Regions from separate parts of the Streptomyces sp. NPDC048337 genome, predicted to be linked through region 3. Evidence: riboswitches for the same ligand, from Rfam matches in the RefSeq annotation. Region 3 holds a riboswitch; each other region holds the start of a gene.

Region 1 (9,847 bases), on a different contig from region 3:
TTCCCTGGGCACCGAAAGTCGGTTTCGGACCGCTCTGACCCGCGGTCACGCACACCAGCCGCCGAACACGACCCCCAGGAGCGACGGCACACGCGGGGGCGGCCCCCGCAGGGCGGGCCCCGCAAGGTCTGCCGCCACGCCTGGGGGTGAGCTTTGTCATCGGTTCACAACGCCGGTGTGCCGACTCTGATCGGATCGGTGCAGCGGGCGCTGAGGCTGCTCGAAGCCGTGGGGTCCCATAGCGAGGGAGCCCCGGCGAAACAGCTGGCACGAGAGGCCGGGCTCCCGCTCCCCACCGCGTACCACCTGCTGCGCACTCTGACGCACGAGGGCTATCTGCGTCGGGAGAGCGGAGTGTTCGTGCTGGGTGACGCAGCCGGTCGGCTCGCCGGCGGAGGACTCCAGCAGAAACGTCGCAGCATGATTCTCGACTCTCTCGCGCACTTCCGCGACGCGGTCGGGGCCCCCGTCTACTTCGCGGTCTACCGCGAGGGTGAGATCGAGGTCGTGGGCGTCTCGGACACCCCGGCCAACCCGGCCTGCGAGGAGTGGGCCGACTTCCGCGAGACCGGTCACGCGCACGCCATCGGGCAGTGCCTGCTGGGCCAGCTCGACGAGAAGGCGCGCAGGGAATACTACGACCGTCATCCGGTCGAGGCCATCACCCCTTATACCGTGCGGGACATGCGGGCCCTGGAGCAGCGGATCGGATCCCTCGAGCGGATGCAGCCAGTAACCGAACGCCAGGAATATGCCCTTGGCACAGTCTGCGCCGCCATCCCCATCACCGCAGGTGATACCGCCGCAACCATGGCGATTTCTCTTCCCGCGCACCAGGAAGACCGATTGCTGTATGCGGTCGATCGGCTACGGAGTGAAGTAGGCGCGCTGTTGAGCACCCTCTCGTTCTCTATCAGTATCTGAAAACTCACTCCTTGTGATCTGCTAGCGCTTCCACCACTCTTGTCAAGAGGGCCTTGGGGGATCATTCCTGGCCACTTCCACTACAGCGGGGTAGGCAATGCGCGAGTCGGTACAGGCAGAGGTCATGATGAGCTTCCTCGTTTCCGAGGAGCTCTCGTTCCGGATTCCGGTGGAACTCCGGTACGACGCTCGTGACCCCTACGCAGTCCGCCTGACCTTCCACCTTCCCGGAGACGCGCCCGTGACCTGGGCGTTCGGCCGGGAACTCCTCCTCGACGGCATCAACAAGCCGTGCGGTGACGGCGATGTGCACATCGCCCCCACCGATCCCGAGGAACTGTCCGATGTCCACATCCGTCTCCAGGTCGGTGGCGACCGGGCCCTGTTCCGCGCCAGTGCGGCTCCGCTCGTCGCGTTCCTCGACCGGACCGACCGGCTCGTTCCGCTCGGCCAGGAGCGCAACCTCGGCGACTTCGAGGAGAACCTCGACGAGGCGCTCGGCAAGATCCTGGCCGAATCCCGGCAGAACGAGCAGAACGCGGGCTGAAGTACCGCGACACCACAGCACCACAGCACCACAGCACCACAGCACCGCAGCACCACCGCACCACGGACGACCGGCTCAGCGTGCCGACGCGCTGAGCGCCACGTCCCGCCCCCTCACGGGCCGGCACCGCGCACGATCTGACCAGCAGCGCCCCGCCGTCCCCACCCTTCGGAACGTCCTTCAGCGCTTGCGCCGCCGGCCCCGGCCGCCGCGGACCGGTCCCGAGGCCGGAGCTGCGGCCGGGGATCCCGGCCGGTCGGCGGACACGACCAGCGCGGCCAGCGCCGTCGTCACCGGAACCGAGGCGACCAGCCCGATCGAGCCCACGAGCGTCCGTACGATCTCCTCCGCCACCAGCTCGCTGTTGGCCACGGAACCCATGCTGCTGTTCGCGATCGAGAACAGCAGAAGCAGGGGCAGTGCCGCACCCGCGTAGGCCAGTACCAGCGTGTTGACCACCGACGCGATGTGGTCGCGGCCGATCCGGATGGCCGCCCTGTAGAGCCCGCGCGGCCCCATCGAGGGGTCGGCCTGGTGGAGTTCCCAGACCGCCGACGTCTGGGTGACCGTCACATCGTCGAGCACGCCCAGCGAACCGATGATCACACCCGCGAGCAGCAAACCGCTCATGTCGATGTCCGGGTACAGCCCGTGGATCAGCCCGGTGTTGTCGTCAGTGTTGCCGCTGAGGAAAGCCCAGCCGATGAACAGCGAGCCCAGCAGCCCGATCAGCAGCAGCGAGACGAGCGTGCCGAGGACGGCGACCGAGGTGCGGGCGGTCAGGCCGTGGCACATGTACAGGGCGATGAGCATGATGGCGCTCGCGCCGATGACCGCCACGACCAGCGGGTTCGAACCCTGCAGGATGGCCGGGAGGATGAAGAGCGTCAGTACGCCGAAGCTGACGACCAGTGCGATCAGTGCGAACAGCCCCCGCATCCGGCCGACGACGACGACCGCGACGGCGAAGATGCCGGCCAGGAGCGCCATCGGGAACTTGCGGTTCACGTCGATCACCGAGTACTGGAGGTCCCGGGGGGCGTCCGGCGCGTACGCGACCACCACCTCCTGGTCCTTCGCCAACTGCCGTGGCGCGCCGGGTTGGACGATCTCCACGAAGGTGCGGCCCTTGTCCGGTCCGGTGCCGACCTTGACGGTGGCCTTCTTGCACTCGCCGGTCTGCGCGGCCAGGGCCTCGCGCCCCTCGGGAGTGGACGTGTCGCCGGTGGGCGGTACCTGCGAGACGTTCACAGATTTGCAATCGACACGTTCCAGCGAGACGACCGTCCCCTGCTGTGTCTGCCGGTCGAAGCCGACCCCCGTGCGCTCGTGGGCGGGGGCGCCGCCCGGCCAGAGCACCGCCATGCCGATGAAGACGGCGGCGGCGAAGGGGATCAGTACGGCCGCGATGACCTTGCGCAGGTGCTTCGAGACGGGGGCCGCCGGGCCATGGCCGTGTCCGTGTCCGTGCGCGTGGCTGTGCCCGTGACCTGGGTGCTCGTGGCCTGTGTGGCCGGTGTGGTCATCGGGCTCGGTGGGGGGCTGCGGCGAGGGCGTCACCGGCAGATCATCGCAAGAGTTGAGGGGGCCCACTGTTCAGCACGCCATAGATGACGCTAGCGTGGGGGCACCTTTGCACAACGCGGGAGCTCGGAGCACCGGGCTGAGAGGGCGCTGATCACCGTACGCGCAAGTAATGCGTACGGGAAGAGGCTGCGTCGACCGCCGAACCTGTTACCGGGTAATGCCGGCGTAGGGAGATCAGGTCTCATGACCATTCAGGACGCACGCACGCCTGCCGTCAGCCAGAACGCCGACGGCCAGACCGAGCGCCAGCCGGGCTGGCACAAGGGGTACGTGGCGGGCTCCCGCCCCGACATCCGGGTGCCGGTCCGCCAGGTCCACCTCACCAACGGCAAGGACGTCACGCTCTACGACACGTCCGGGCCGTACACCGACCCCCAGATCGAGACCGACGTCCGCCGTGGCCTCGCGCCGCTGCGCGAGAACTGGATCATCGGTCGCGGCGACACCGAGGAGTACGCGGGCCGTCCCGTGCGCCCCGAGGACGACGGGATCAAGCACACCTCGCCGCGCGGTGGGCTCAAGAACCTCGACGCGGTCTTCCCGGGCCGTCCCCGCCAGCCCCGCCGGGGCCGTGGCGGCGCCGCCGTCACGCAGCTCGCGTACGCCCGCCGGGGCGAGATCACCCCGGAGATGGAGTACGTCGCGATCCGCGAGAACGTCTCCCCCGAGGTCGTCCGCGAGGAGATCGCCGCGGGCCGCGCGGTGCTCCCGGCGAACGTGAACCACCCGGAGATCGAGCCGATGATCATCGGCAAGAAGTTCCTGGTGAAGGTCAACGCCAACATCGGCAACTCCGCCGTCACCTCCTCCATCGAGGAGGAGGTGGAGAAGATGACCTGGGCGACCCGCTGGGGCGCGGACACGGTCATGGACCTCTCCACCGGCCGCAACATCCACACCACCCGTGAGTGGGTGCTGCGCAACTCCCCCGTCCCGATCGGCACCGTCCCGCTCTACCAGGCGCTGGAGAAGGTCGACGGCAAGGCCGAGGACCTGACCTGGGAGATCTACAAGGACACGGTCATCGAGCAGGCCGAGCAGGGCGTCGACTACATGACGGTCCACGCCGGCGTGCTGCTGCCGTACGTCCCGCTCACCGCCCGCCGCAAGACCGGCATCGTCTCGCGCGGCGGGTCGATCATGGCCGCGTGGTGCCTCGCGCACCACAAGGAGAACTTCCTCTACACGAACTTCGAGGAGCTCTGCGAGATCCTGGCGACGTACGACGTCACGTACTCGCTGGGTGACGGCCTGCGCCCCGGCTCCATCGCGGACGCCAACGACGCGGCTCAGTTCGCCGAGCTCAAGACGCTGGGCGAGCTGAACACGATCGCCAAGCGCCACAACGTCCAGACCATGATCGAGGGCCCGGGCCACGTCCCGATGCACAAGATCAAGGAGAACATCGACCTCCAGCAGGAGATCTGCGAGGAGGCGCCGTTCTACACGCTCGGACCGCTCACCACGGACGTCGCTCCCGCGTACGACCACATCACCTCGGGCATCGGCGCCGCGATGATCGCCTGGTGGGGCACCGCGATGCTCTGCTACGTCACGCCCAAGGAGCACCTGGGCCTGCCGAACAAGGACGACGTCAAGACCGGCGTCATCACGTACAAGATCTCGGCGCACGCCGCGGACCTGGCCAAGGGGCACCCCGGCGCCCAGGAGTGGGACGACGCGCTGTCGGACGCGCGGTTCGAGTTCCGCTGGGAGGACCAGTTCAACCTGGCCCTCGACCCGGACACGGCCCGTGAGTTCCACGACGAGACCCTGCCCGCCGAGCCGGCCAAGACCGCGCACTTCTGCTCCATGTGCGGTCCGAAGTTCTGCTCGATGAAGATCTCGCAGGACATCCGCCGTGAGCACGGCGGTGACCTGAAGGCCGAGGAGATCCAGGCGGGCATGGCGGAGAAGTCCGCCGAGTTCGCCGCCTCCGGCAACCGCGTCTACCTGCCGCTGGCCGACTGACGCACGGAGTACGACAGCCGGTCGGACCCGGCGGACCGCCGTTCCCGGTCCGTCAGTCCGGCCGGTGTTCCGGGCCGCCGAAGTCCGGGCTCGTGAAGTCCGGCGGCGTGTAGCCGGGCCGGGGTCCGGAGGGGGATCCCGGGCTGGTGAAATCCGGTGGGGTGTACCCCAGGTGGGGCATCCGGCCCCCGCGTCCGCGCGGGGGCGGCAGGGCCGGACCCGCGTTCGGATCGGCGAGGGCGTCCCGCAGGAACGGCATGATCCCGCGCTCCAGCAGGGCGTGCCGCCAGGCCTCCCGGGCCTGTGCGACGTCGTCGGGTATCGCCCCGTCCTCGTCCGCGGCCACCACCTCGGTCGCGCTGTTGCGTACGGCCGTCACCAGCAGCCCCACCACCGCGCAGAGCAGGGCGGCCGCGGTGAGCCCGCCGAAGAGCCAGCCCGCCGTCAGCATGGTCTCGGCGAAGGCCGGTTCGGGCTCGATCATCTTCAGGATGTAGCCCACCAGCAGGAAGATCAGCATGGCGGTGCCCGCCAGGACGGGCGCGAGGACCGCGACCACGGCGCTGACTCCGGCGCCGGCGGCGCTGCCCTGACCGCCGTAGCCCTCCACCGCCGCGGTCCCGGGTGTGGACAGGGCCTCGTCGCGCCGCTCCTCGCGGAGCTTCACGTAGCGGTCGTACTCGGTGGCGGCCGCGGCCGTCAGCAGGGCGCTGGCGCCCAGGGCCATGGTGCGCAGTTGTTCGGAGTTCAGTCGTTCGCCGAGGGCGGCGAGTTCCGGCCGTTCGTGTGCGGTGCGCAGCGCCTCGTCGAGGAGCCGGTCGAACTCGGGTCGGTCTTCGGTCAGCAGGTGCGGAGCGCTGGTCATGTGCATCCCCCGATGCTCCGTAGAAGCCGGTTTGCCCGCGTAGACCCGGGCGCCGGCACAAACGGAGGAGAGCCTGCTACGGATAGAGCGATGGTAGAGCGACCACACCACAGGTTGACAGGGGCTTTGCGGAAATACCCCCCTGGTGACAATCCTCAGTCGTTCAACGGAAGTTGCACGACGAGCAGCTTGCCCGCCATCGTGACCCCGCCGTCCATCGCGATGGCGAGCCCGTCCGCGTAGACGTGGGGGCCGTCCACGGCCTCCGGGCCGCGGGCCTCGTCGCCGTCCTCGGTGCCCACTTCGCCGAGCAGGTACGGGATGGGGCTGTGTCCGTGCACGACGCGGCTGCCGCCGTAGGTGCCGAGCAGTTCGCGTACGGCCTGCGGGCCGGTCTCCTCGTCGCGGAAGGCGAACCGCTTGGTGAACTTGCGGAAGAGGTCCCAGGTGATGTCGGCGTCGTTGCGGTTGAGCAGCTCGTGGATGGTGTCGTTGACGTCCTCGATGGAGTCGCCGTAGTCGAGGTACGCCGTGGTGTCGGAGTGGAGCAGCAGGTGGCCCTCCTCCAGGACGGCCGCGTCCAGGCGCGACATCCACTGGAGGTGGACGTCCTGGAGCCGCTCCATGTCGGTGCGCTGACCGCCGTTGAGGAGCCAGGCGGCCTGGAAGGTGGCGGTGCCGGCGCCGGAGGAGACGGGGGTGTCGCCGAACCGCTTGGCGCCGATGAGCAGCAGCTCGTGGTTGCCCATGAGCGCCTTGCAGTAGCCGCCGGCGGCGGCGGCCTCGGCGGAGAGCCGCATGACGAGGTCGATGACGCCGATGCCGTCGGGGCCGCGGTCGGTGAAGTCGCCGAGGAACCAGAGCCGGGCGTTCCCGGCGGACCAGCGGCGCTCCGCGTCGATCAGGCCCTGGGCGTGGAGTTCGGTGACGAGCTCGTCGAGGTAGCCGTGCACGTCGCCGACCACGTAGAGCGGGCCGGGGCCGCCGGGCGCGGGGTCCTGGGGGACGTACTGGACCTGGACGGTGTCGCCGGGGCCGCCCAGGGCGCCGCGCACGATGACGGGCAGGTCGCGCTGGGTCGGGGTGTAGCCGTCGAGGTCGTCCTCGGGCTCGCCGAGGCCGGGCTCGGTCGGCGGCGCCGTACTCGCCAGGGGCGGCGCGTAGCCCGGCTGCGGGGGCACGGCCGGCGCCCCCTCCTCGTAGTACGCGGGGTACTCGCCGTAGACGGGGGCGTCACCGGGAAGCCCGGCGGATACGGAGTGCGGGGCGGGTTCGGTGACCGGAACCCGGAAGTCCCGCAGCGTGTCCGTCCGCATCGCGGGTCCCTGACCGGCCCCCTGAGTCATCGACCCCTCCACCACCGTCGCGCTGCCGTACACCTGCGGACCCTCCTGACCTCCGGGGAGGAGGGTCCGTGATGTCGTGCGCCCATCATAGGAATGCGGCTCGCGCTCTGTGACGCACCAGGGGTGGTGAATCCTGTGCGGAGCCGATCGTTCCTGCCGCTTTCTCCCGATATCGGCGTTGCTGAAATCCTCGGTGGGGCCGACGGCCCCGCCGGTGGGGCGGTGTGGCGCGTCAGTCCTGTGCCGGGGACCGGGGCGGACTGACGGTCGTACGGGGCTGCCTGCGCTGGGACGAGGTGCGGATGATGAGCTCGGTCGGGACCACCTGTTCGACGGGGCGGCCGGTGTCCACGCCCTCGATCGCGTCGATGAGCAGCTGGACCACGGCGGTCCCGATGCGGCGCGGTTTGAGGGAGAGCGTGGTGATGGGCGGTTCGGTGTTGGCGTAGACGGTGGACTCGCTGCAGCACACGAGCAGCAGGTCCTCGGGGACGCGCAGGCCGTAGCGCCGGGCGGCGGCGAGCAGGTCGGTGCCGTTGGGGTCGAAGAGTCCGTAGACGGCGTCGGGCCGGTCGGGGCGGGCGAGGAGCCGGTCTGCGGCGACGGCGCCCGCGCAGGGGTCGTGGGCGGGGTAGGACTCGTAGACGGGGTCCTGGCCGACGCGCTCGCACCAGCTGAGGTAGGCGGTGGTGGAGAGCCGGGTGTAGGTGTCGGTGGTGGTGCCGGTCAGCAGCCCGATGCGGCGGGCGCCGGCGGCCGCGAGGTGGTCGAGGAGGCCCAGTACGGCGGCCTCGTGGTCGTTGTCGACCCAGGCGGTGACGGGGAGGGAGCCCGCGGGGCGGCCGTCGGAGACCACGGGCAGGCCCTGGCGGACCAGTTCGGTGACGACGGGATCGTGGTCGGAGGGGTCGATGACGACGGTGCCGTCGAGGGCGACGTTGGACCACACGTCGTGTCGGGAGGTGGCGGGGAGGATGACGAGGGCGTAGCCGCGGGCGAGCGCGGCGGAGGTGGCGGCTCTGGCCATCTCGGCGAAGTAGGCGAATTCGGTGAAGGTGAAAGGTTCATCCCCGTACGTCGTCACGGTCAGGCCGATGAGGCCCGACTTGCCGGTACGGAGGGTGCGGGCGGCGGCGGACGGGCGGTAGCCCAGCCGGTCGGCGACCTCGCGAACGTGGCGGCGGGTGGCGTCGGGCAGCCGTCCCTTGCCATTGAGCGCGTCGGAGACGGTTGTGATGGAGACGCCCGCCGCGGCGGCCACGTCCCTGATGCCGGCCCGGCCCTGTCGGCCGGCGGCCCGCCGGGTGGTCTCGGTCCGGCTCACCTGATGCTTCCCTGCTGCTGTCATGGCGAGCCGATAGTAGGGCTCGGCGGGGTGGGTGGTCCGTGTGCATATGCACGCGTTGACAGGCACGATTCTGCATGGTTCGCCACCCCCAATGACCTTGGAACCAAAGGAATTTCAGCTCTTGGGGCTGTCTGGACGCTTGTCGGCGGGTACAAGCATGCCAAAGCGGTCTGGTCTCGGACCGATCTCAACTCACCTGCACGAGGGATGCGCGCCACGGCGCAGGCCACCGGCGCGCGCATATATGCGCGCGCTCCCCCGCATTCCAGGCGCCCCCATTCTCGGGAAGGCGGAATCCTCATAAGGTGAGCAGTATTGAGTCGACGGCGACGTCGGACGGGATGGTCGAGGAGGACCTGCGGTGACCGAGAAGAGCCCGAAGCTGCGCGCCGAGCTGGACGGCATTCCCACATACAAGCCCGGCAAGCCGGCGGCCGCGGGCGGGCCCGTCGCGTACAAGCTGTCCTCGAACGAGAACCCGTACCCGCCGCTCCCGGGGGTGCTGGAGACCGCAGTCTCGGCGGCCGGGTCCTTCAACCGGTACCCGGACATGGCCTGCACCGGCCTGGTGAACGAGCTCGCGGAGCGGTTCGGAGTGCCGGTCGAGCACATCGCCACCGGCACCGGCTCGGTGGGCGTGGCCCAGTCGCTGATCCAGTCGACGGCCGGCCCGGGCGACGAGGTGATCTACGCCTGGCGCTCCTTCGAGGCGTACCCGATCATCACCCAGATCTCGGGTGCGACCTCCGTGCAGGTCCCGCTCACCGAGGGCGACGTGCACGACCTGGACGCCATGGCCGCGGCGATCACCGACCGGACCCGGCTGATCTTCGTCTGCAACCCCAACAACCCCACCGGCACCGCCGTGCGCCGCGCCGAGCTGGAGCGGTTCCTGGACCGGGTGCCCTCGGACGTCCTGGTGGTACTGGACGAGGCGTACCGCGAGTTCGTGCGCGACACGGACGTACCGGACGGCATCGAGCTCTACCGCAAGCGCCCGAACGTCGCGGTGCTGCGTACGTTTTCCAAGGCGTACGGGCTCGCCGGTCTGCGCGTGGGCTTCGCGGTGGCGCACGAGCCGGTGGCCGCGGCGCTGCGCAAGACGGCGGTGCCCTTCGGCGTCAGCCAGCTCGCCCAGGACGCGGCGGTGGCCTCGCTGCGGGCCGAGGACGAGCTGATGGGGCGCGTCGGGGCGCTGGTAGGCGAGCGTGCGCGGGTCCACGACACGCTGCTGGCACAGGGCTGGACGGTTCCGGACA
Region 2 (9,847 bases), on a different contig from region 3:
GACCTCGGGGATGATCGGGGTCTCGCAGCCCGCCCTTTCGACGCTGTCGCGCAGCCGCAGATAATTCTCGGGATCGAAGAACATCTGGGTGATGGCGTAGTCGGCGCCCGCGCGGCACTTGTCCACGAAGTGCCGGATGTCCGTGTCCCAGTCCGTCGAACGCGGGTGCATCTCGGGGAAGGCCGCGACGCCCACGCAGAAGTCGCCGGACTCCTTCACGAGGCGCACCAGGTCGGCGGCGTAGTGCACGCCCTCCGGGTGCGGCACCCACTCGCCCATGGGGTTGCCCGGCGGGTCTCCGCGCACGACGAGCATGTTCCGGATGCCCGCGTCGGCGAACTGCCCGATGACGTTGCGCAGCTCGGCGACCGAGTGGTCCACGGCGGTGAGGTGCGCGACGGGGGTCAGCGTGGTGTCCGCGGCGATCTGCTGGGTGGCGCGGACGGTGCCGCCCCGGGTGGAGCCGCCGGCTCCGTACGTGACGGAGACGAAGCTCGGGGACACCGCTTCGATCCGGCGGAGCGCGTTCCAGAGGTTGCGCTCGCCCTTCTCGGTCTTCGGGGCCCAGAACTCGAAGGAGTACGAGCGCCCGGACGCGAGGAGGTCGCGGACCGTGTGTGCGCGGTCCGTCCAGGTGGAAGAGGTGCCATGGGCCATACGGGCAGGTTAGACGGGGCCAGGCGGGCGTCGAAGCGGTGTCCATGTTTTGGACACGTTTTTGGACAAACGCGCCGGTGGACGCGCGTGTCGTCGTGCGTCCCTCCAGTCCCTCTAGCCGAGGCGGGCGCGGACCCGCTTGGCCAGGTCCGCGGCGGCCGCGCCGGGGTCGGTGGCCTCGGTGAGGGCGCGGACGACCACCACGCGGGTGGCTCCGGCGTCCAGCACCTCGTCCAGGTTGGTGGCGTCGATGCCGCCGATGGCGAACCAGGGCCGGTCCTGCTCCAGGGAGGCCGCGTAGCGGACCAGCCCGAGGCCGGGGGCGTAGCGGCCGGGCTTGGTGGGGGTGGGCCAGCAGGGGCCGGTGCAGAAGTAGTCCACGCCGGGCTCGGCGACGGCCGCGTCGACCTCGGCCTCCGCGTGGCAGGAGCGGCCGATCAGCACCTGCTCGCCCAGGATGGCGCGGGCGGCGGGGACGGGGATGTCGCCCTGGCCCAGGTGCAGCACGTCGGAGCCGATGGCGTGGGCGACGTCGGCGCGGTCGTTCACGGCGAGGAGCTTGCCGTGGCGGCGTGCGGCCTCGGCGAAGACCTGGAGGTGTTCGAGCTCCTCGCCGGCCTCCATGCCCTTGTCGCGGAGCTGGACGATGTCCACGCCGCCGGCCAGCACCGCGTCGAGGAACTCGGGGAGGTCACCCTGCTTCTTGCGGGCGTCCGTGCACAGGTAGAGCCGGGCGTCGGACAGCTGCTGCATGGGTGTACCCCCGTGGTGGAGGCGGTGTACGGACCCCGCGGGCCCGTACACCGCGGTGGAGCGGATGCGGATCAGGTCAGAGGGCGAGCGCCTGGGCGCGGCGCTTGACCTCCGTGCCGCGATTCTCGCTCAGCGCCTGGGCGGGGGTGCCGGGCAGGGTCGGGTCGGCCGTGAAGAGCCACTCCAGGATCTCCTCGTCGGTGAAGCCGTCGTCGCGCAGCACGGTCAGCAGGCCGACGAGTCCCTTGACGACCTTGTCGCCGTCGATGAAGGGGGCCGGCACCTGCAGGGTGCGGTTCTCGCCCCTGCGAACGGCGATCAGCTGCCCTTCCTTGACCATCTGGCGGACCCGGGTCACCTCGATGTCGAGCATCTCCGCGATGTCGGGGAGGTGGAGCCAGGCGGGGACAAGGGCATCGATCTTTGCGTCAATCTCGGTCACGGGCACAAGCCTGCCACCTCGGCTGCGCCGCCGGTACCCGAGCCGCCCCGTCCGGGTCACCCGGCCTCCCCCGGGCCCGCACCCGGGGGGATCCGGGCGGCCGTCAGGCCGAGGGCGCCGACTTCAGCGGGACCGCCGGGTCGGCGACCTTCGACGGGTCCACGGGCACGCCCGTCTCGATGAGCCTGCGGCCCTGCGCCACGTCGCGCGGGCGGCCCACGGCCAGGACGGCGACCAGGGCGCCGTCGCGCAGCCAGCACACCGACCAGGTGCGCTCGGCCGGGTCCCCGCGCCAGAGCAGGGTGTCGGCCCCGCCGTGGTGGCCGGCGTACTGGACGAAGCGCCCGAACTGGTCGGACCAGAAGTACGGCACCGGGTCGTAGACCTTGACCGGCTCGCCGGCCAGGATGTTCGCGGCGACCGCGCGGGGCCCCTGGAGCGCGTTGTCCCAGTGGTGCACGAGCAGCCGCTTGCCGTACCGACCGGACGGGAAGGAGGCGCAGTCGCCGACCGCGTACACCCCGGGCAGCGAGGTGCGCAGGTACTCGTCGGCGACGACCGCCCCGTCGGGGCCCAGCTCCACGCCGGTCCCGGCCAGCCATCCGGTGGCGGGGCGGGCACCGATGCCGACCACCACGGCGCCGGCGGGCAGGGTCCGCCCGTCGGCGAGCAGGACCCGGCCCTCCTCGATCCCCGCGACCTTCGCGCCGGTGATCAGCTCGGCGCCGGCCTCCGCGTACCAGCCCGCCATGGGCTCGGCGACCTCGGCGGGCATCGCCCCGGCGAGGACCCGGTCCGCGGCCTCGACCACGGTCACCTCGCAGCCCGCCTCGCGGGCCGCGGTGGCGAACTCCGCGCCGATCCAGCCCGCCCCGACGACCACCGTCGACGGCGCCTCGGCCAGGACCGGGCGCAGCCGCGCCGCGTCGTCCAGGGTGCGCAGCAGGTGCACGCCGGGGACGCCGGCGGTGCCGGGCAGGGTCAGCGGTTCGGCGCCGGTGGCCAGTACGAGGATCCCGTACGGGACCGAGCCCGCCTCGGTGTCCAGTTCGCGGTCGGCGGCCCGCAGTCCGGTGACCTCCAACCCGAGCCTGAGCTCGATGCCGAGCCCCTCGAAGTCCACGTCGAAGGCGGAGTCCTCGGCCTTGCCGAGCAGCACCGCCTTGGAGAGCGGGGGCCGGTCGTAGGGCTGGTGGGGTTCGGCGCCGAGCAGGGTCACCGGGCCGGTGAACCCCTGCTCCCGCAGGGCGACCGCGGTCTGCACCCCGGCCATTCCGGCGCCGACGATGACGACGCCGTTCTCGGTCTGTTCCTTCTGCATGATCATCCGCACAGCCTAATCATCTGACGACCCGTCAGGAAGAGGTGCCCCTTACCCGCCGTCCACGGCGGGGTTAGTCTGGCCACCGTACCTATCGCGGGAGTCCGGGCGCACCGGGCTGAGAGGGAGGCTGGCCGGCCTCCGACCGTACGAACCTGATCCGGGTCATGCCGGCGAAGGGAGGGGCTGGACGCCCATGCACTCATCCCGTAAGGGATCCGGACGAAACGGATCCGACGTCCTCGTCATCGGGGGCGGCATCATCGGCCTGGTCACGGCCTGGCAGGCGGCGCGGCGGGGCCTGCGCACCGTGCTCGCCGACCCGGCGCCCGGCGGCGGAGCCGCCCAGGTCGCGGCCGGCATGCTGGCCCCCGTCACCGAGCTGCACTACGGCGAGGAGTCCCTGCTGGGCCTGGGCCTCGCCTCCGCCGAGCGCTACCCACAGTTCGCCGCCGAGCTCGCCGACGCGACCGGCGGCACCGACATCGGCTACCGCGCCTGCGGCACCCTCGCCGTCGCCCTCGACGCCGACGACCGGCTCCACCTGCGGGAGCTGCACGCCCTCCAGCGCCGCTGCGGCCTGGAGTCCGAGTGGCTCACCGGCCGCGAGTGCCGCCGCCTGGAGCCGATGCTGGCCCCGGGCGTCCGCGGCGGCCTGCGCGTGGATGGCGACCACCAGGTCGACCCGCGCCGGCTCGCGGCCGCCCTGCTCGCCGCGTGCGAGGGGGCCGGGGTGACCATCCACCGGACGGCCGCGGAACGACTGCTCGTCACCGCCGACCGGGCGGCCGGAGCCGTCCTCGACGACGGTACGGAGCTGCGCGCGGACCAGGTGGTCCTGGCGGCGGGCTCGCTCAGCGGCCGGCTGGCGGGCGTACCGCCGGAGGTCGTGGCCCCCGTACGGCCCGTCAAGGGGCAGGTGCTGCGGCTCACCGTGCCCGCCGCGTACGCGCCGTTCCTGTCGCGGACGGTACGGGCGGTCGTGCGCGGCAGCCACGTCTACCTGGTGCCGCGCGAGAACGGCGAACTCGTCGTCGGCGCCACCAGCGAGGAGCTCGGCTGGGACACCACGGTCACCGCGGGCGGGGTCTACGAACTCCTGCGCGACGCCCACGAGCTGGTACCCGGCATCACCGAACTCCCCCTCACCGAAACCCGGGCGGGACTGCGGCCCGGCTCCCCCGACAACGCCCCCCTGCTGGGCCCGACCGACCTGCCGGGCCTTCACCTGGCCACCGGGCACTACCGCAACGGGGTGCTGCTGACCCCGCTCACCGGCGAGGTCATGGCGGAGCTGCTGACCACCGGCGAACTGCCGGACATCGCACGCCCCTTCACCCCCCGCCGCTTCTCCGCCGCACGACAGGAGTCGTTCGCATGACCCTCCTCTCCTCCGACTCCGGATCCGACCCGGTCTCCATCCCGGTCTCCATCTCGGTCAACGGCGAGCCGCGCGAGGTCGCGGCCGGCACCACCCTCGACGCGGTGGTCGCCACCCTCACCACGGCCCCCTCGGGCGTGGCCGCGGCGCTCAACGAGACCGTGGTCCCGCGCGGGCAGTGGCCGGCCACCCCGGTGGGCGAGGGCGACCGGGTCGAGATCCTCACCGCGGTCCAGGGAGGCTGATCGGCATGGCGGACGACCTCTTCACCCTCGGCGACCGGACCTTCTCCTCCCGCCTGATCATGGGCACGGGCGGCGCCCCGAGCCTGGACACCCTGGAACGGGCCCTCGTCACCTCCGGCACCGAACTCACCACGGTGGCGATGCGCCGCCTGGACCCGACGGTCCAGGGCTCGGTCCTGTCCGTCCTGTCCAAGCTGGGCATCGCCGTCCTCCCGAACACGGCGGGCTGCTTCACGGCGGGCGAGGCCGTCCTCACGGCCCGGCTGGCCCGGGAGGCGCTCGGCACCGACTGGATCAAGCTGGAGGTGGTCGCCGACGAGCGGACCCTCCTGCCCGACGGCGTGGAGTTGCTGGACGCCGCCGAGATCCTGGTCGACGAGGGCTTCACGGTGCTCCCGTACACGAACGACGACCCGGTGCTCGCGCGCAAGCTGGAGGACGTCGGGTGCGCGGCCATCATGCCGCTCGGCTCACCGATCGGCTCCGGCATGGGCATCCGCAACCCGCACAACTTCGAGCTGATCGTGGAGCGGGCCGGGGTCCCGGTGATCCTGGACGCCGGGGCCGGCACGGCCTCGGACGCCGCCCTGGCCATGGAACTGGGCTGCGCGGCGGTGATGCTGGCCTCGGCGGTGACCCGCGCCCAGGAACCGGTCCTGATGGCGGCCGCGATGCGCGACGCCGTCACGGCGGGCCGCCTCGCCTTCCGCGCGGGCCGCATCCCCCAACGCCGCTTCGCCCACGCCTCGTCCCCGACGGACGGCCGCGCGACGCTGGACCCGGAGCGGCCGGCGTTCTGAGGGGGTGGGGCCCCGCCGCCGGCCGGGGCCTTCGCCCCCTCTCACCGCCGCTGCGGTGCGGGGGCTGCCCACCCGCCCCCCTCGGCAGCGAGACCGAGACGCGTCCAGTCGGCGAGCGGGGGTCGGCCCCATCGACATTTCCCTCAACCAAGCCGACCCGCTGGTCGGCGGCTTCGGGATTCGGGACCCAGCCACCCGGCATCAGGGAGGGTTTGGGGGCTTCCCGTCAGTCTCATCGTCTCTCCGGTCCGGGCCGCCCTGTCAAGGGCGCTCCTCCTTCGTCGTCGCGTCGCTTCGCGATGGCCTCCGGCCACCCTTCACAGGACGTCCCGAACCGGAAAACGAAGACCGACGGGAAACCCCCAAAAAGAACGGTCACGGGTCAGAGACACAGGCACGGGCCCGCCAGGGATGCGCGGGCCCGCCTCCCTGCGCCACAGCCAAGGCCCACCACCCAGGCCGGGCGGCACGAGGGCCCGGGCACCGGGCAGGCCTCCGCCCAGGCCCACACACATGGATGCTCCGGGCCGGGACGGGCTCTACCCGCACCAAACAGCGGCGAGAAGCCCATCGGGAGCCCCAGCGCGTCAAATCGCTACGCGCTCCTCAATGACGGCGTCCGACGGCCGCCTGGGGCTGGACATAAGCCGCCCAAGATCGCTACAAGCGACCCCAGGACGGCGACAGCGGCTCTCTGTGCCCATTGGGCGGCGGAATGGGAGTGGTCAAGAACAAGCGGCGGTTGGGGTCAGGAGTCGATGAGGCGGCTGGTGAAGCCATCGCGGATGAGGGATTCATACGCGGCACGCACCTCCTCGGGGACGTCCTGGGCGATGGCGAACCCGAGCTTCGGATACTCCATCACGCGTTGGAGATCGCCGACGAGCATGTCCAGGACGAGCTTCTCGTCGCCGATGCTCTTGATGTAGTCGTCCAGCTCCAGCGGCTCGGACGCGCACAGCACCTCGACCTCGGGCCACAGCTTGCGGGCGGTGGCGAAGGAGCGCCTCTCCATGTAGGGCTTGGAGACCAGCAATACGGTCTTCGGTGTGATGCCGTTCGCGGCCAGAAGGTCGCGGGTGAGGGTGATGTTCTGGCCGGTGTTGGCGGCGTTGGGCTCGACGAGGATCGCGTGGTCGGGGACGCCGAGTTCGAGGGCGTGCTCGCGGAAGTGGACGGCTTCCCCGCGGGGGAACCGAGCCTGGGTGGTGGGGCTGTTTCCGCCGGTGAATACGAGTACCGGAAACAGGCCGGTTCTGTAGAGGTCGGCGGAGGCCGCGGCGACGCCGAGGTCGTGGCTGCCCAGACCGATCGCGACATCCACGGGCGCCACATCGTGCCCCATTTGGTGGTAGTCCCAGATCAGCTTCGCCCGCTGCCACTGATCCTCGGTGATCGCCTGGTGGGTGTCCGTCACGCGCTTCTCTCCCTGGTCACCGTCGTCGGGGGGCGGATGCACCCTCGCTCATGGCCCTGATGCCCTCGATGCTGGCCAGCTGGTGGCTGAGGCCGAACTGCCCCGCCAGTCTGGCGGCTTTGTCGAGGGTGGTCAGCCCATCATCGCGGGTGGCCGGATCGGACAGCAGGATGTGGCCGTGGGCGGTTTCCAGGCGGACCCTCTGCATCGGCGCGTCCGTGGCCGCTGTGCTGCGGGCGATGCCGATGAAGTGCAGGGCTTTGGCCAGGTCTCCGGCCCCTCGGTGGGCGAGGGCGAGCTTCTGGTGTGCGACCGACCAGTCCTCGGGCTCGGCGAGATCCTCGAACTCCCTGGTCGCGGCAAGCATGACGCGAGAGGCATAGCTGTAGTTTCCGTCCTTGCTGAGGGCTGTGCCCACCCACAGCCGGGCCCGGGCCCGGTCACGGCGGGAAAGCCGGTCGTCAACGGCCAGGGATTCGTACTGCTGGGCAGCGATCTCCAGCTTCCCCGACATCTCCGCGACGACCGCGAGGGACAGGTCGAGCTGGGCGACGCGGCGGGGGATGCCCAACTGACCGAACAACGACTTCGCTGACGCATAGGAGTGCTGGGCCGACAGGGGGCCGAGCACGGCCCCTTGGTCGCGCTGGAGATCGCCCAGCAGGGTGGTGGAGCGGGCGAAGAGATACAGACCCTTGTCGTCGAGGCCGCTTCTCAGGTTGAACCGGCCGAGCCAGCGGCGGATCAGGCTGTCGGCGAAGGCGAAATCCTGCCGGGAGAGGGCGACCACGGCTCGGTCGAGATCGTCGGTCCACGACTCGTACTCCCAGGCCAACGGCCCGCCGGCGCCCTCCGCGTAGATGGCCCGGCCGACTTCGGACAGGAACGTCTCGAACCGGAGATGCGCGGCGGCATCCGCGCGGGCCAGAGCGGTATCCAAGATTGCCTGGGTGTCCTGACGGGGCTCGGTCGCGGCCAGGAGCTTCTCCCACTTGGAGATCGTCCGAATGCCGACGCCGAGGTGGCCTGCGAACGATCGGACGCTCATCCGCAGCGCAAGGCGCAGGGCGCGGGCCTCCAGGCCAGTCCAATGGTGCACGGTCGCCACGCGTCGCTCCCCTCCTGCCGCCATCGAAGCACGGCCCCGACGCGTGGGGGGACGGAAGTGCAACGGAAGTACAACAGAGGGTCATTTCCGCAGCACTGGAGGAGGCCCAGGCTGAGGGGTGACCAGCCGACGCCCCATCTGGAGGGACACGAGCATGGAACCCAAGACCACATCTCAAAGGGGCGTCAAGAATCTCCCCAAGACCCCCGACGGGCCCTGGCCAATCCCGTGGGGCAGGTCCGAGCTCAGCCAGGAACTCCTCGACCGCGCCCTGGCCGGTTGGGAGCGTTTCGTCTCCTCCATCCAGGAGCCGTCCGATGGCTGAACAGTACGAGTACGTCCCCCACCACCTGCTGGGCCACCGTGTACGCGATGTTGCATCCGGGGTTGAGGGCGAGCTGATGGCCGTGGTCAACGAGGACGTGTCTGACTCCGTTCACGAACACTGGATGAAGCTTGCCTACATCCGAGCCGCGTCCGGCCGTGAGTTCACCACCGTAGTCGGCAACGTCCAGCCAGCCAATGACCAGCGCACCATCTGACGGCTCGGGCCGCCCAGCCCCAGGCGGCCGTCGGACGCCGTCATTGAGGAGCGCGTAGCGATTTGACGCGCTGGGGCTCCCGATGGGCTTCTCGCCGCTGTTTCGTGCGGGTGGAGCCGCCCCCCCGGCCCGGATCATGCGCGTACAGGGTCCTGGGCGGAGGCGTGCCCGATGCCCGTGGCCCTGGCGCCGTCCAGCCTCGATGACGGGCCTTGGCTGACTTGGCGGAGCGGGGCCGCGCCTCCCTGGCCTCCCCGTGTGAACGTCTCTGACCCGGCCCGTTCTTTTGGGGGTTTCCCGTCGGTCTTCGTTTTTCCGGTTCGGGACGCCCTGTCAAGGGTGGCCGAAGGCCATCGCGAAGCGACGCGACGACGAAGGAGGAGCGCCCTTGACAGGGCGGCCCGAACCGGAGAGACGATGAGACTGACGGGAAGCCCCCAAACCCTCCCTGATACCGGGTGGCTGGGTCCCGAATCCCGAAGCCGCCGACCAGCGGGTCGGCTTGGTTGAGGGAAATGCCGATGGGACCGACCCCGCTCGCCGACTGGACGCCTCTCGGTCTCGCTGCCGAGGGGGGCGGGTGGGCAGCCCCCGCCCGAGGTGGTGGTGAGCGGGGGGGTGAAGGCCCGAGTGCGCGGGGACAGCCCCGCCCCCGCCCCCGCCCCCACGTCACAGCTGAGCTGCAAGCCACCCCGCACGGGCCAGGGGGGCATGGCGCGCCAATAGAATCGGCGGGTGGATACGACCCTGGATGACCCCCTCGTCGGGCGCGTGCTCGACGGCCGCTACCGCGTCGACGCCCGTATCGCGGCGGGCGGCATGGCCACGGTCTACCGGGCCGTCGACACCCGCCTCGACCGCGTCCTCGCCCTGAAGGTGATGCACCCGGCGCTCGCCGCCGACGCCGCCTTCGTCGACCGGTTCATCCGCGAGGCGAAGTCCGTAGCCCGCCTCGCCCACCCCAACGTCGTCGCCGTCTTCGACCAGGGCACCGACGGGCCGTACACGTACCTCGCCATGGAGTACGTCTCCGGCTGCACCCTGCGCGACGTGCTCCGCGAGCGCGGCGCGCTCCAGCCCCGGGCGGCCCTCGACATCGCCGAGCCCGTCCTCGCCGCGCTCGGCGCCGCGCACCGGGCCGGGTTCGTGCACCGCGACATGAAGCCCGAGAACGTCCTGAT
Region 3 (9,847 bases):
GGTCTTCCTGGGCAGCGGGTTCGTCTTCACCGCCACCCTGTTCGTCGCCGCCGCGGCGGCCGGGACGGTACTGGGGGAGGCCACACCGCCTTCCGGTTTCGGCCGTCCCTTCGCGTACACCGTCCTCACGACCTACGCGATGCGGATGGCCGCCGTGTTCGTCTTCACGACCTCCACCATCGGGCGCCGCCTCGGGGTCTTCCCGCGCCCGCTCTCCGCCTTCGGCTTCGCCTGCGGGCTGGCGCTCCTGGTCGTCGCCCCCGGCGTGCCCTGGTCCGAGCTGGTCTTCCCGTTCTGGGTGCTGGCCGTGAGCCTCCACGTGCTGCGGACGAGCCTGAACCGGCCCGCCTGAGCCCCGCCGCTGCCGGGCCCGCGTCCCGACGGGCGCCGGTTGGCCGTCGCGCGCATGCTGGAAGAAGGAGAGTCAGGGGCGGGGCTCGGGGGTCTCGGGGCCGGTCGGTAGCGGGGGTGACCAGGTCACGGAAGGGCTGACGCCTCATGAGACTTGTCGTGGACCTCAACCGCTGTCAGGGCTATGCCCAGTGCGCGTTCCTCGCCCCGGACGTGTTCGCCATGCACGGCGACGAGTCGCTGCTGTACAACCCGCAGCCCGATGAGGAGCACCGCGAGAACGTCGTCCGCGCCGTCCACGCCTGCCCCGTGAGGGCCATCCTGATGGACGCGATGAACGGTTCCCTGTCGACCGCGGAGGCGAGTGGTGAGCGGTGACTCAGCCCTGGAGCGGCTCAAGCGCGAAGGCCGCATCGTGGTCGTGGGCGCTTCCCTCGCCGGCCTGCGGGCCGCCGAGACCATGCGCGAGAAGGGGTTCGCCGGATCTCTCACGATGATCGGCGACGAGCCCTACGAGCCGTACGACCGCCCTCCGCTGTCCAAGCAGGTCCTGCTGGGCAAGGCGACCGCGGACCGTACGGCCCTCCCCCGCCGCCGTGACATCGACGCCAAGTGGCGGCTCGGCGTACCCGCCACCGGTCTGGACATGGCGGGCAGACGGGTCAAGCTCGCCGACGGGGACGAGGTGGAGTACGACCGCTTGCTGATCGCCACCGGGGTACGGGCCCGGCCGTGGCCGAACGAGGAGGAGGCGGCCCTCGAAGGCGTCTTCACCCTGCGTACCCGGGACGACGGCACCGCCCTGGAGCGGCGGCTCGCGGCCGGACCGCGCCGGGTGCTGGTCATCGGCGCCGGGTTCACCGGCTCCGAGATCGCCTCCGCCTGCCGGGAGCGGGATCTCGCGGTCACCGTCGCCGAGCGGGGCGCCGCGCCCCTGGTCGGGGCCCTGGGCGGGGTGGTCGGCGAGGTCGCGGCCGAGATGCACCGCGAGAACGGGGTGGATCTGCGGACCGGGATCATGGTCACCGGGCTGGAGGGCGACTCCTCGGGCCAGGTGCGCGCCGCCCACATCTCGGACGGCACCGTCCTGGAGACCGACGTCGTGATCGTGGGGCTCGGCGCCCAGCGCAACACCGAGTGGCTGGCCGGATCCGGACTGGGCGCGGGCCCGCGGGGCATCGCCTGCGACGCGGGCTGCCGGGCCTTCAACATCTGGGGCATCGTCACCGACGACATCTATGTGGCGGGTGACGTGGCACGCTCCCCGCACGCGCTGTTCGGGTACCAGTTCCTCTCCCTGGAGCACTGGGGCAACGCCGTCGCCCAGGCCGAGACGGCGGCGCACAACATGCTCAGCGAAGGCGTGGACCGCCGCCCCCACGTGTGGGTGCCGGCCTTCTGGTCCTCCCAGTTCGGGGTGAACATCAAGTCGGTCGGGGTGCCCTCGATGGGGACCGAGATCCTCATCGCGCAGGGGTCGCGCGCCGAGCGCAGGTTCGTCGGCGTCTACGGCTACCAGGGGCGCGTCATCGGCGCCGTCACCTTCGACCAGTGCCGCTGGCTGGACTTCTACGAGCGGCAGATCGAGCAGACCGCTCCGTTCCCGCCGCCCTACGCGACGGTGGACCGCAGGAGCGAGGGGAACAAGCCGCTGGACCCGGACTTCCCCGACCCGTCGGTGCCGACGCACGGCCCGACCATCACCCTGAGCGGTTACTCGCCGGCCGACCGGCGGATGACCTTCACGCCGGCGCACAACTGAGCACGAGGACCTCTCATGACTGAAGGCATCCTGCGGCAGATCCTCGACTACTCCAGCCGGGCCAACCCGTATCCCCTGTACGAGGAGCTCCGCAAGACCGGGCCGGTGTTCCACGACGGGGACGGACCGTACGTCGTCAGCACCTATCACGAGATCAAGAGCCTGCTGCACGATCCGCGGATCAGCTCCGACTCCCGCAACCTGGCATCGACCGCCGGCGACCTGCTGAACGAGGGGGACGAGGAGGAAGGCCAGACGGCCCTGCCCCCGTCCTTCCTGAAGCTGGACCCGCCCGACCACGACCGGCTGCGCCGGATGACGAACCGCCCCTTCGGGCCGCCGCACTCCCCGCACCGCGTCCACGACATGCGCGGCGAGCTGGGCGGCATCGTCACCGGTCTGATCGACGCGATCGCCGAGCGGGGCGACCCGGGGCGGATCGACCTGGTCGAGGAGTTCTCGTACCCCTTCCCGGTCACGGTGATCTGCCGGCTGCTGGGCGTGCCGAGCGAGGACGAGGCCCGCTTCCACGTCTGGGCCGACACGCTCGCCGCGAGCCTGGACCCCGATCCGGACGCCGATCCCACCGAACGCGTCAAGAAGACGCAGGGCGCCCGCATGGAACTCGGCATGTACCTGGCCGGGCTGATCGAGGAGCGGCACAAGAACCCCACCGGGGACATGCTCTCGGAGCTGTCGACCGGGCAGGGGCCGGACGGCGCCATGAGCACGATGGAAGTGCTCAGCACCGCGGCGCTGCTGCTGATCGCCGGGCACGAGACCACCGTCAACCTGATCACCAACGGCATGCTCACCCTGCTGCGCCATCCGGAGGTCCTGGACCGGCTGCGCGCCGATCCGGCGCTGTCCGTCCCGATCGTGGAGGAGCTGCTGCGCTACGAGCCCCCGGTGCAGCTGCTGCCGCAGCGCACTCCCCTGGCCGACATCGAGATGGAGGGCGTGACCATCCCCAAGGGCTCCTCGCTCTGGCTGATCCTGGCCTCCGGCAACCGCGACCCCCGGCGGTTCAAGGACCCGGACCGCTTCGACCCGGACCGCCCGGACGTCCAGCACCTGGGCCTCGGCAGCGGCATCCACAGCTGCTTCGGCGCGCCGCTGGCCCGGCTGGAGGCCGCGCTGGCCCTGAGCGAGCTGGCCCGCAGGCTGGAGAACCCCCGGCTGCTGGAGGACCCGCCGCCCTACCGCCAGAACGCGGTCCTGCGCGGCCCGCGCCACCTGCCGATCGGCTGCGACAAGATCCTCCCCGCCTAGGGGGTGTCCCGGCGGGTGTCCGCCTTCAGGACGACGACCTCGGCCGGGCTGAAGGTGACCGCGACCCGGTCGCCCACCGCCGGCGCCCCGGCCAGCCCGCATTCGGCTTCCAGCTGCGGCCCCGCCTCCGGCCGCAGCCGGAGGGAGACGTGCGTGCCGCGGAAGGTCCGCGCGACCACCTCGCAGGGCAGGCCGGCCGCCGCGAGCACCACCCCGGAGGGGCGGACCAGCAGCTGGTGCGGCCCCTCGGGGGAGCCCTCCGGGACCGGGATCCGGCCCCACGCGGTCGCCGCGGCACGGCCGGACACCGTCGCCGGGACCACGTTCTCGAAGCCGAGGAACCGCGCCACGAACTCCGAGGCCGGGCGCTGCCACACCTCCAGCGGCGTCCCCGTCTGCGCGATCCGCCCGTCCCGCATCACCACCACCCGGTCGGCCAGCGCGAAGGCCTCCCCCTGGTCGTGCGTGACGGCGAGCACCGTCGTGCCCAGCCGGGAGAACAGCCCCTGGAGCTCCACCACCAGCCGCTCCCGCAGCCCGCGGTCCAGCTGTCCCAGCGGTTCGTCCAGCATCAGCAGCCGCGGCGACGGGGCCAGCGCCCGGGCCAGCGCCACCCGCTGCTGCTCGCCGCCCGACAGGGAGGCCACCGCCCGGCGCTGGGCTCCGGGGAGCCCGACCAGCTCCAGCAGCTCCGCGACCTGGGCCTCGTACGAGGTGCGCGCAAGGCCCCGCATGCGCAGCCCGAAGGCGACGTTCCCGCCGACGTCGCGGTGCGGGAAGAGCTGGTGGTCCTGGAACATGAGGCCCACGCCCCGCCGGTGCACGGGCACGCCGGCCTGGTCCGCCCCGCCCAGCACCACCCGTCCCCCGGACACCGGCTGGAGCCCCGCGACGACCCGCAGCAGCGTGGACTTGCCGCTTCCGCTCGGCCCCAGCACGCACACGATCTCGTGCTCGGCGACCGCGAGGTCCACGCGATCCAGGGCGTACCCAACGGCTCGTTCACCGAAGCGGACCGACACCCCTTCCAGTTGAAGCAGTGTCATCAGAATTCTCCGGAGGTCTTGTCGGGTCGCAGTCGCTCCAGCACCAGCAGGGACACCGCGCACACCAGCATCAGGATCGTGCTCAGGGCCATCGCCTGCCCGTAGTTCAGCTCACCGGCCCGCCCCAGCAGCCGCGCCACGGCCACCGGCAGCGTCGGCCGGTCCGGCCGCGCGATGAACACGGTCGCGCCGAACTCCCCCAGCGAGACCGCGAAGGCGAACCCGGCCGCGATCAGCAGCGCCCGCCGCACCAGCGGCAGGTCCACCTCCCGCCAGGCCCGCAGCGGGGAGGCGCCGAGCACGGCGGCGGCCTCCCGAAGCCGCGCGTCCACGGCACGCAGCACCGGCAGCATGGTCCGTACGACGAAAGGCACGCCCACCAGTGCCTGGGCGAGCGGCACCAGGATCCACGAAGTCCGCAGGTCCAGCGGCGGCTTGTCCAGGGTGATCAGGAAGCCGAAGCCCACGGTCACCGCGGAGACGCCCAGCGGGAGCATCAGCAGCGCGTCGAAGCCCCGTACGAAGCGGCCTCCGCGCCGGGTCAGCGCCGCGGCCGCGAGCCCGCCGATGACCAGGGCGATGGCGGTGGCGGTGGCGGCGTACCCCAGGGAGTTCCAGATCGCCTCCAGCGGCGGCACCAGGAACGTTCCGCCACCGGCGCCCGCGTCCTGCAACGCCCGGTAGAAGCCGAGGCCGTACCCGCCGGGCGCGTCGAAGGACCGCTCCACCAGGACGCCCAGCGGCGCCACGACGAGCAGGGCCACCGTCAGGAGCACGCCCGCGAGCAGCAGCCACTGCCCGGTCCCGCGCGGCCGGTGCGCGGTCCGCCCAGGGTCCACCAGCCGCAGCGCGGTCTCCCGCTTGCGCACGGTCCAGGCGTGCACGCCGAGGATCAGCATCACCGCGGCGAACTGCACCATCGTCAGCACGGCGGCCGTGGGCAGGTCCAGGAGCTGCGCGGTCTGCCGGTAGACCTCCACCTCCAGGGTGGCGTACGAGGGTCCGCCGAGGATCTGCACGACGCCGAAGGAGCTGAAGGTGAACAGGAACACCATCAGCGAGGCGGCTGCCACCGCCGGGCCCAGCGCGGGCAGCGTCACCCGCCGCCAGGCGGCGAACCGGCCCGCGCCCAGTACCCGGGCGGCTTCCTCCTGGCGCGGGTCCAGCTGCGCCCAGAGCCCGCCGACGGTCCGTACGACGACGGCGTAGTTGAAGAAGACGTGCGCGAGCAGGATCGCCCACACGGTGGTGTCGAGCCGGACGCCCCACAGTTCGTCCAGCAGCCCGCCCCGGCCGACCAGCGCGAGGAAGGCGCTGCCGACCACCACGGTCGGCAGCACGAAGGGAACGGTCACCAGGGCCCGCAGCAGTTGTTTGCCGGGGAACTCGAAGCGCGCGAACACGTACGCGCCGGGGAGTGCGATCAGCAGCGTGAGCGCGGTGGAGGCGAGCGCCTGCCAGGTGGTGAACCACAGCACGTCGGCGATGTCGGGCCGGGTGATCACCTCGCCGATCCGGCCGAACTGCCAGCCGGCGTCGGTCTTGAGTCCCCGCCCGACGATCGCCGTGACGGGGTAGGCGAAGAACAGCCCGAAGAAGGCCAGGGGCACGGCCATCAGGGCGAGCCGCACGGCCGTCGCCCGGACGCCCTCGCGGGGGCCGGGGTCCGGCGCGGCGCCCCCCGACGCCGCGCCCGACTCCTGCGTACCGCCTACTTCACGACGAGCGAGGTCCATGCCTTGACCCACTGCTCACGGTTCTTGGCGATGGTCTCCGGAGCCACGTTCTCGGGCTTCTCGACCACCACGCCGTGCTTCGTGAACAGCTCCGGCAGGGCAGCGTCCTTCGTCACGGGGTTCACGAACATCTGGAGCGGCATGTCCTCCTGGAACTTCTTGCCGATCAGGAAGTCGATCAGGGCCTTGCCGCCCTCCTCGTTCTTCGCGCCCTTCAGCAGACCGGCGAACTCGATCTGGCGGAAGCAGGTGCCGGTGGCGACGCCCGTCGGGGCCTCGGCCGGCTGCGGGTCGGCGTAGAGCACCTCGACCGGCGGGCTGGAGGCGTAGGAGACGACCAGCGGGCGGTCGCCCTTGGCCTTCTTGCCGCCCGCGGAGCCGGAGAAGCGCTCGTTGTAGGCCTGCTCCCAGCCGTCGACGACCTCGACGCCGTTGGCCTTGAGCTTGCTCCAGTAGTCCTTCCAGCCGTCCTCGCCGTACTTGCCGACGGAGGCGAGCAGGAAGCCGAGGCCGGGCGAGGAGGTCGCGGCGTTCTCGGTGACCAGCAGGTTCTTGTACTCCGGCTTGACCAGGTCGTCCAGCGTCTGCGGCGGGGCGATCTTCTTGTCGGCGAAGTACGCCTTGTCGTAGTTGACGCAGATGTCGCCGGAGTCGATCGGGGTGACCCGGTGCTCCTTGTCGAGCACGTACTCGGGCTTCACCCCGGCCAGGCCCTTGGCCTCGTACGGCGTGAAGATTCCGTTGTCGAGGGCGCGCGAGAGGAGGGTGTTGTCCACACCGAAGAAGACGTCGCCGCGCGGGGAGCCCTTGGTGAGGATCTCCTGGTTCAGGGCGGCGCCCGCGTCCCCGGACTTCAGCACCTTGACGGTGTAGCCGCTCTGCTGCTCGAACTCCTTGAGGACCGCCTCGGTCACGTTGAAGGAGTCGTGGGAGACGAGGGTGACGGTCTTGGACTTCGGGGCTTCGCTCGCGCCCGCGGTCTTGTCCTTGCCGCCGTCGCCGCACGCGGCCAGTGTGGTGACGCCGAGGGCGGCGGCCAGCGCCGCCCCCACGATCTTCTTGGTGCTCACGTAAACATTCCTCCTGGGGTGACCAGGAGAAGACGCGGCCCTGCCCCGGGCGCTCTGTCGAGCGGGGCGCCCGGGGCAGGGCGCAACAGCTTGAGGTGATGACCGAACTTCCTACCCAGAATGACCTGGGCAAGGTTCAGAGGGTCTGCGGCCTGACGGTTACCGCACTCTCAGCGCTGTGGCGCTCCCCTGTCGGAATATGCAGATGTACGCGGGCCAGCCTACCGCTCGCTCGCCGCCAGCTGGCCGCAGGCGCCGTCGATCTCCTGGCCGCGGGTGTCCCGTACGGTCACGGGCACGCCGTGCCGGGCGATGGCCTCCACGAAGGCGCGTTCGTCCTCGGGCCGCGAGGCGGTCCACTTGGAGCCCGGCGTCGGGTTCAGCGGGATCAGGTTGACGTGGACGCGCTTGCCCTTGAGCAGCCTGCCCAGGAGGTCGCCGCGCCAGGCCTGGTCGTTGATGTCGCGGATCAGCGCGTACTCGATCGAGATCCGGCGGCCGGACTTCTCGGCGTACTCCCACGCCGCGTCGAGGACCTCGCGGACCTTCCAGCGGGTGTTCACGGGGACCAGGGTGTCGCGCAGCTCGTCGTCGGGCGCGTGCAGCGAGACGGCGAGGCGGCACTTGAAGCCCTCGTCGGCGAAGCGCAGCATGGCCGGGACCAGGCCGACGGTGGAGACCGTGATGCCGCGCTGCGACAGGCCCAGGCCGTCGGGCTCCGGGTCGGTGAGGCGGCGGATGGCGCCGACCACGCGGTTGTAGTTGGCCAGCGGCTCGCCCATGCCCATGAAGACGATGTTCGACAGGCGGGCCGGGCCGCCGGGGACCTCGCCGTCGCGCAGGGCGCGCATGCCGTCGACGATCTGGTGCACGATCTCGGCGGTGGACAGGTTGCGGTCCAGGCCTGCCTGGCCGGTGGCGCAGAACGGACAGTTCATGCCGCAGCCGGCCTGCGAGGAGATGCACATGGTGACCCGGTCGGGGTAGCGCATCAGCACGGACTCGACGAGCGTGCCGTCGTGCAGCTTCCACAGGGTCTTGCGGGTGGTGTCGTCATCGCAGCTGATGTGCCGGACGACGTTCATCAGCTCCGGCAGCAGCTCCTGCTGGAGCTTCTCGCGGGAGCCCGCCGGGATGTCGGTCCACTCGGCCGGGTCGTGCGCGTACCGGGCGAAGTAGTGCTGGGAGAGCTGCTTGGCCCGGAACGGCTTCTCACCGATCGCGGCGACCGCCTCGCGGCGCTCGGCCGGGGTCATGTCGGCGAGGTGCCGGGGCGGCTTCTTGGCCCCGCGAGGGGCGACGAAGGTGAGCTCTCCCGGAACGGGGCGGGCCATGGCAGGTACTCCTTGTAAGACGAAAGGCGCGCCGCAGAAGCAGCGCGCCTTTCAAGAGTAACCGCCCGGCGTGTTGCGACCCCTTTTCGCAGGTCAGCCGGTGCCGACGAAGGCCGCCAGCAGCAGCCAGACCACCGGGGCCGTCGGCAGCAGGGAGTCCAGGCGGTCCATGATGCCGCCGTGGCCGGGGAGCAGGGTGCCCATGTCCTTGATGCCCAGGTCACGCTTGATCATCGACTCGCCGAGGTCGCCCAGGGTGGCGCTGACCGCGACCGCCAGCCCCAGCAGCAAGCCCTGCCACCAGGAGCCGTCGTCGATCAGGAACTCCATGCACAGCGCGCCGGCCGCCATGGCGAAGGCCACCGCGCCGAAGAGCCCCTCGCGGGTCTTGCCGGGGCTGATGCGGGGCGCGAGCTTGGTCTTGCCGAAGCGCCAGCCGACCGCGTAGGCCCCGGTGTCGCTGACCACGGTCAGCAGCAGGAAGGTGACCACGCGCTGGGGCCCGTCGTCGGCGGTGAGCAGCATCGCGACGAAAGTGGCCAGGAACGGCACGTAGAAGGCCGCGAAGACGCCCGCCGTGACGTCCTTGAGGTAGTCCTCGGGCGGTTCGGTCATCCGCCAGACCAGGACCGCCAGCGCGGTCAGGGCCATGGCGACCCAGGCACCCTCGGCTCCCCGGACGTACCCGGCGATGACCATGGCCGCGCCACCGACCGCGAGCGGTACCAGCGGGGCCTTGATGCCCTTCTTCTCCTGGAGCCGGGAGGTGAGCTCCCACAGGCCCACGACGACCGCGACGACGATGACGCCGACGAAGACCGCCTTGACGATGAACAGCGAAGCGAAGATCACCGCGCCGAGGCCGACGCCGACCCCTATGGCGGCACGCAGGTCCCGCCCGGCGCGCTTCTTCTGCGGCGGGGGCGAGGCGTCCTGCGGTACCTGCGAGGGCGGGGGCGGGGGGCTGGGCATGGGCTCCTGCGGCGGCGTCTCGTCGCGGAAGAGGGGGCCGCTGTCCGGTGCGGCCCCCCGATCGCGTGCTTCCCGGTCGTCGAAGTCACGGCCGGCGGCATCGGGCACGATGGGCATGGGCCGAGTGTGCGGGCCCACCTGCGCATCGTATGCGGGACCCGCCGGAACCGGCTCCGGCTGCCAGGAAGAGTCGTTCATCAGACTTCGAGGAGCTCGGCTTCCTTGTGCTTGAGGAGCTCGTCCACCTGCGCGACGTACTTCGCGGTGGTGTCGTCGAGCTCCTTCTCCGCGCGGCGCACCTCGT

Evidence for each region. A riboswitch is a leader RNA that binds a small molecule or an ion and turns the genes downstream of it on or off. The one in region 3 is predicted to bind thiamine pyrophosphate.
Region 1: it holds a riboswitch for thiamine pyrophosphate, as region 3 does, so the genes downstream of both, thiC (phosphomethylpyrimidine synthase ThiC) here and ACGFYU_RS27110 (thiamine ABC transporter substrate binding subunit) in region 3, are expected to answer to the same signal.
Region 2: it holds a riboswitch for thiamine pyrophosphate, as region 3 does, so the genes downstream of both, thiO (glycine oxidase ThiO) here and ACGFYU_RS27110 (thiamine ABC transporter substrate binding subunit) in region 3, are expected to answer to the same signal.

The regions. Positions count from the first base shown of each region.
Region 1 covers NZ_JBICYR010000007.1:149,647-159,493, forward strand. The annotation lists gene ACGFYU_RS14405 (IclR family transcriptional regulator) at 187-924, shown strand; gene ACGFYU_RS14410 (SsgA family sporulation/cell division regulator) at 1,022-1,471, shown strand; gene ACGFYU_RS14415 (YibE/F family protein) at 1,652-3,031, opposite strand; TPP riboswitch at 3,104-3,247, shown strand; gene thiC (phosphomethylpyrimidine synthase ThiC) at 3,242-5,029, shown strand; gene ACGFYU_RS14425 (hypothetical protein) at 5,082-5,900, opposite strand; gene ACGFYU_RS14430 (metallophosphoesterase) at 6,050-7,240, opposite strand; gene ACGFYU_RS14435 (LacI family DNA-binding transcriptional regulator) at 7,473-8,588, opposite strand; gene hisC (histidinol-phosphate transaminase) at 8,950-9,847, shown strand, end outside.
Region 2 covers NZ_JBICYR010000009.1:147,169-157,015, forward strand. The annotation lists gene metF (methylenetetrahydrofolate reductase [NAD(P)H]) at 1-657, opposite strand, end outside; gene thiE (thiamine phosphate synthase) at 772-1,410, opposite strand; gene ACGFYU_RS17535 (Rv2175c family DNA-binding protein) at 1,487-1,852, opposite strand; gene ACGFYU_RS17540 (NAD(P)/FAD-dependent oxidoreductase) at 1,956-3,173, opposite strand; TPP riboswitch at 3,260-3,372, shown strand; gene thiO (glycine oxidase ThiO) at 3,370-4,554, shown strand; gene thiS (sulfur carrier protein ThiS) at 4,551-4,799, shown strand; gene ACGFYU_RS17555 (thiazole synthase) at 4,805-5,599, shown strand; gene ACGFYU_RS17560 (YdcF family protein) at 6,348-7,016, opposite strand; gene ACGFYU_RS17565 (helix-turn-helix domain-containing protein) at 7,033-8,124, opposite strand; gene ACGFYU_RS17570 (hypothetical protein) at 8,279-8,449, shown strand; gene ACGFYU_RS17575 (hypothetical protein) at 8,442-8,666, shown strand; gene pknB (Stk1 family PASTA domain-containing Ser/Thr kinase) at 9,402-9,847, shown strand, end outside.
Region 3 covers NZ_JBICYR010000019.1:88,255-98,101, forward strand. The annotation lists gene ACGFYU_RS27080 (hypothetical protein) at 1-352, shown strand, start outside; gene ACGFYU_RS27085 (ferredoxin) at 499-729, shown strand; gene ACGFYU_RS27090 (NAD(P)/FAD-dependent oxidoreductase) at 719-2,113, shown strand; gene ACGFYU_RS27095 (cytochrome P450) at 2,129-3,385, shown strand; gene ACGFYU_RS27100 (ABC transporter ATP-binding protein) at 3,382-4,431, opposite strand; gene ACGFYU_RS27105 (ABC transporter permease) at 4,431-6,047, opposite strand; gene ACGFYU_RS27110 (thiamine ABC transporter substrate binding subunit) at 6,143-7,237, opposite strand; TPP riboswitch at 7,328-7,438, opposite strand; gene rlmN (23S rRNA (adenine(2503)-C(2))-methyltransferase RlmN) at 7,459-8,571, opposite strand; gene ACGFYU_RS27120 (phosphatidate cytidylyltransferase) at 8,665-9,741, opposite strand; gene frr (ribosome recycling factor) at 9,741-9,847, opposite strand, start outside.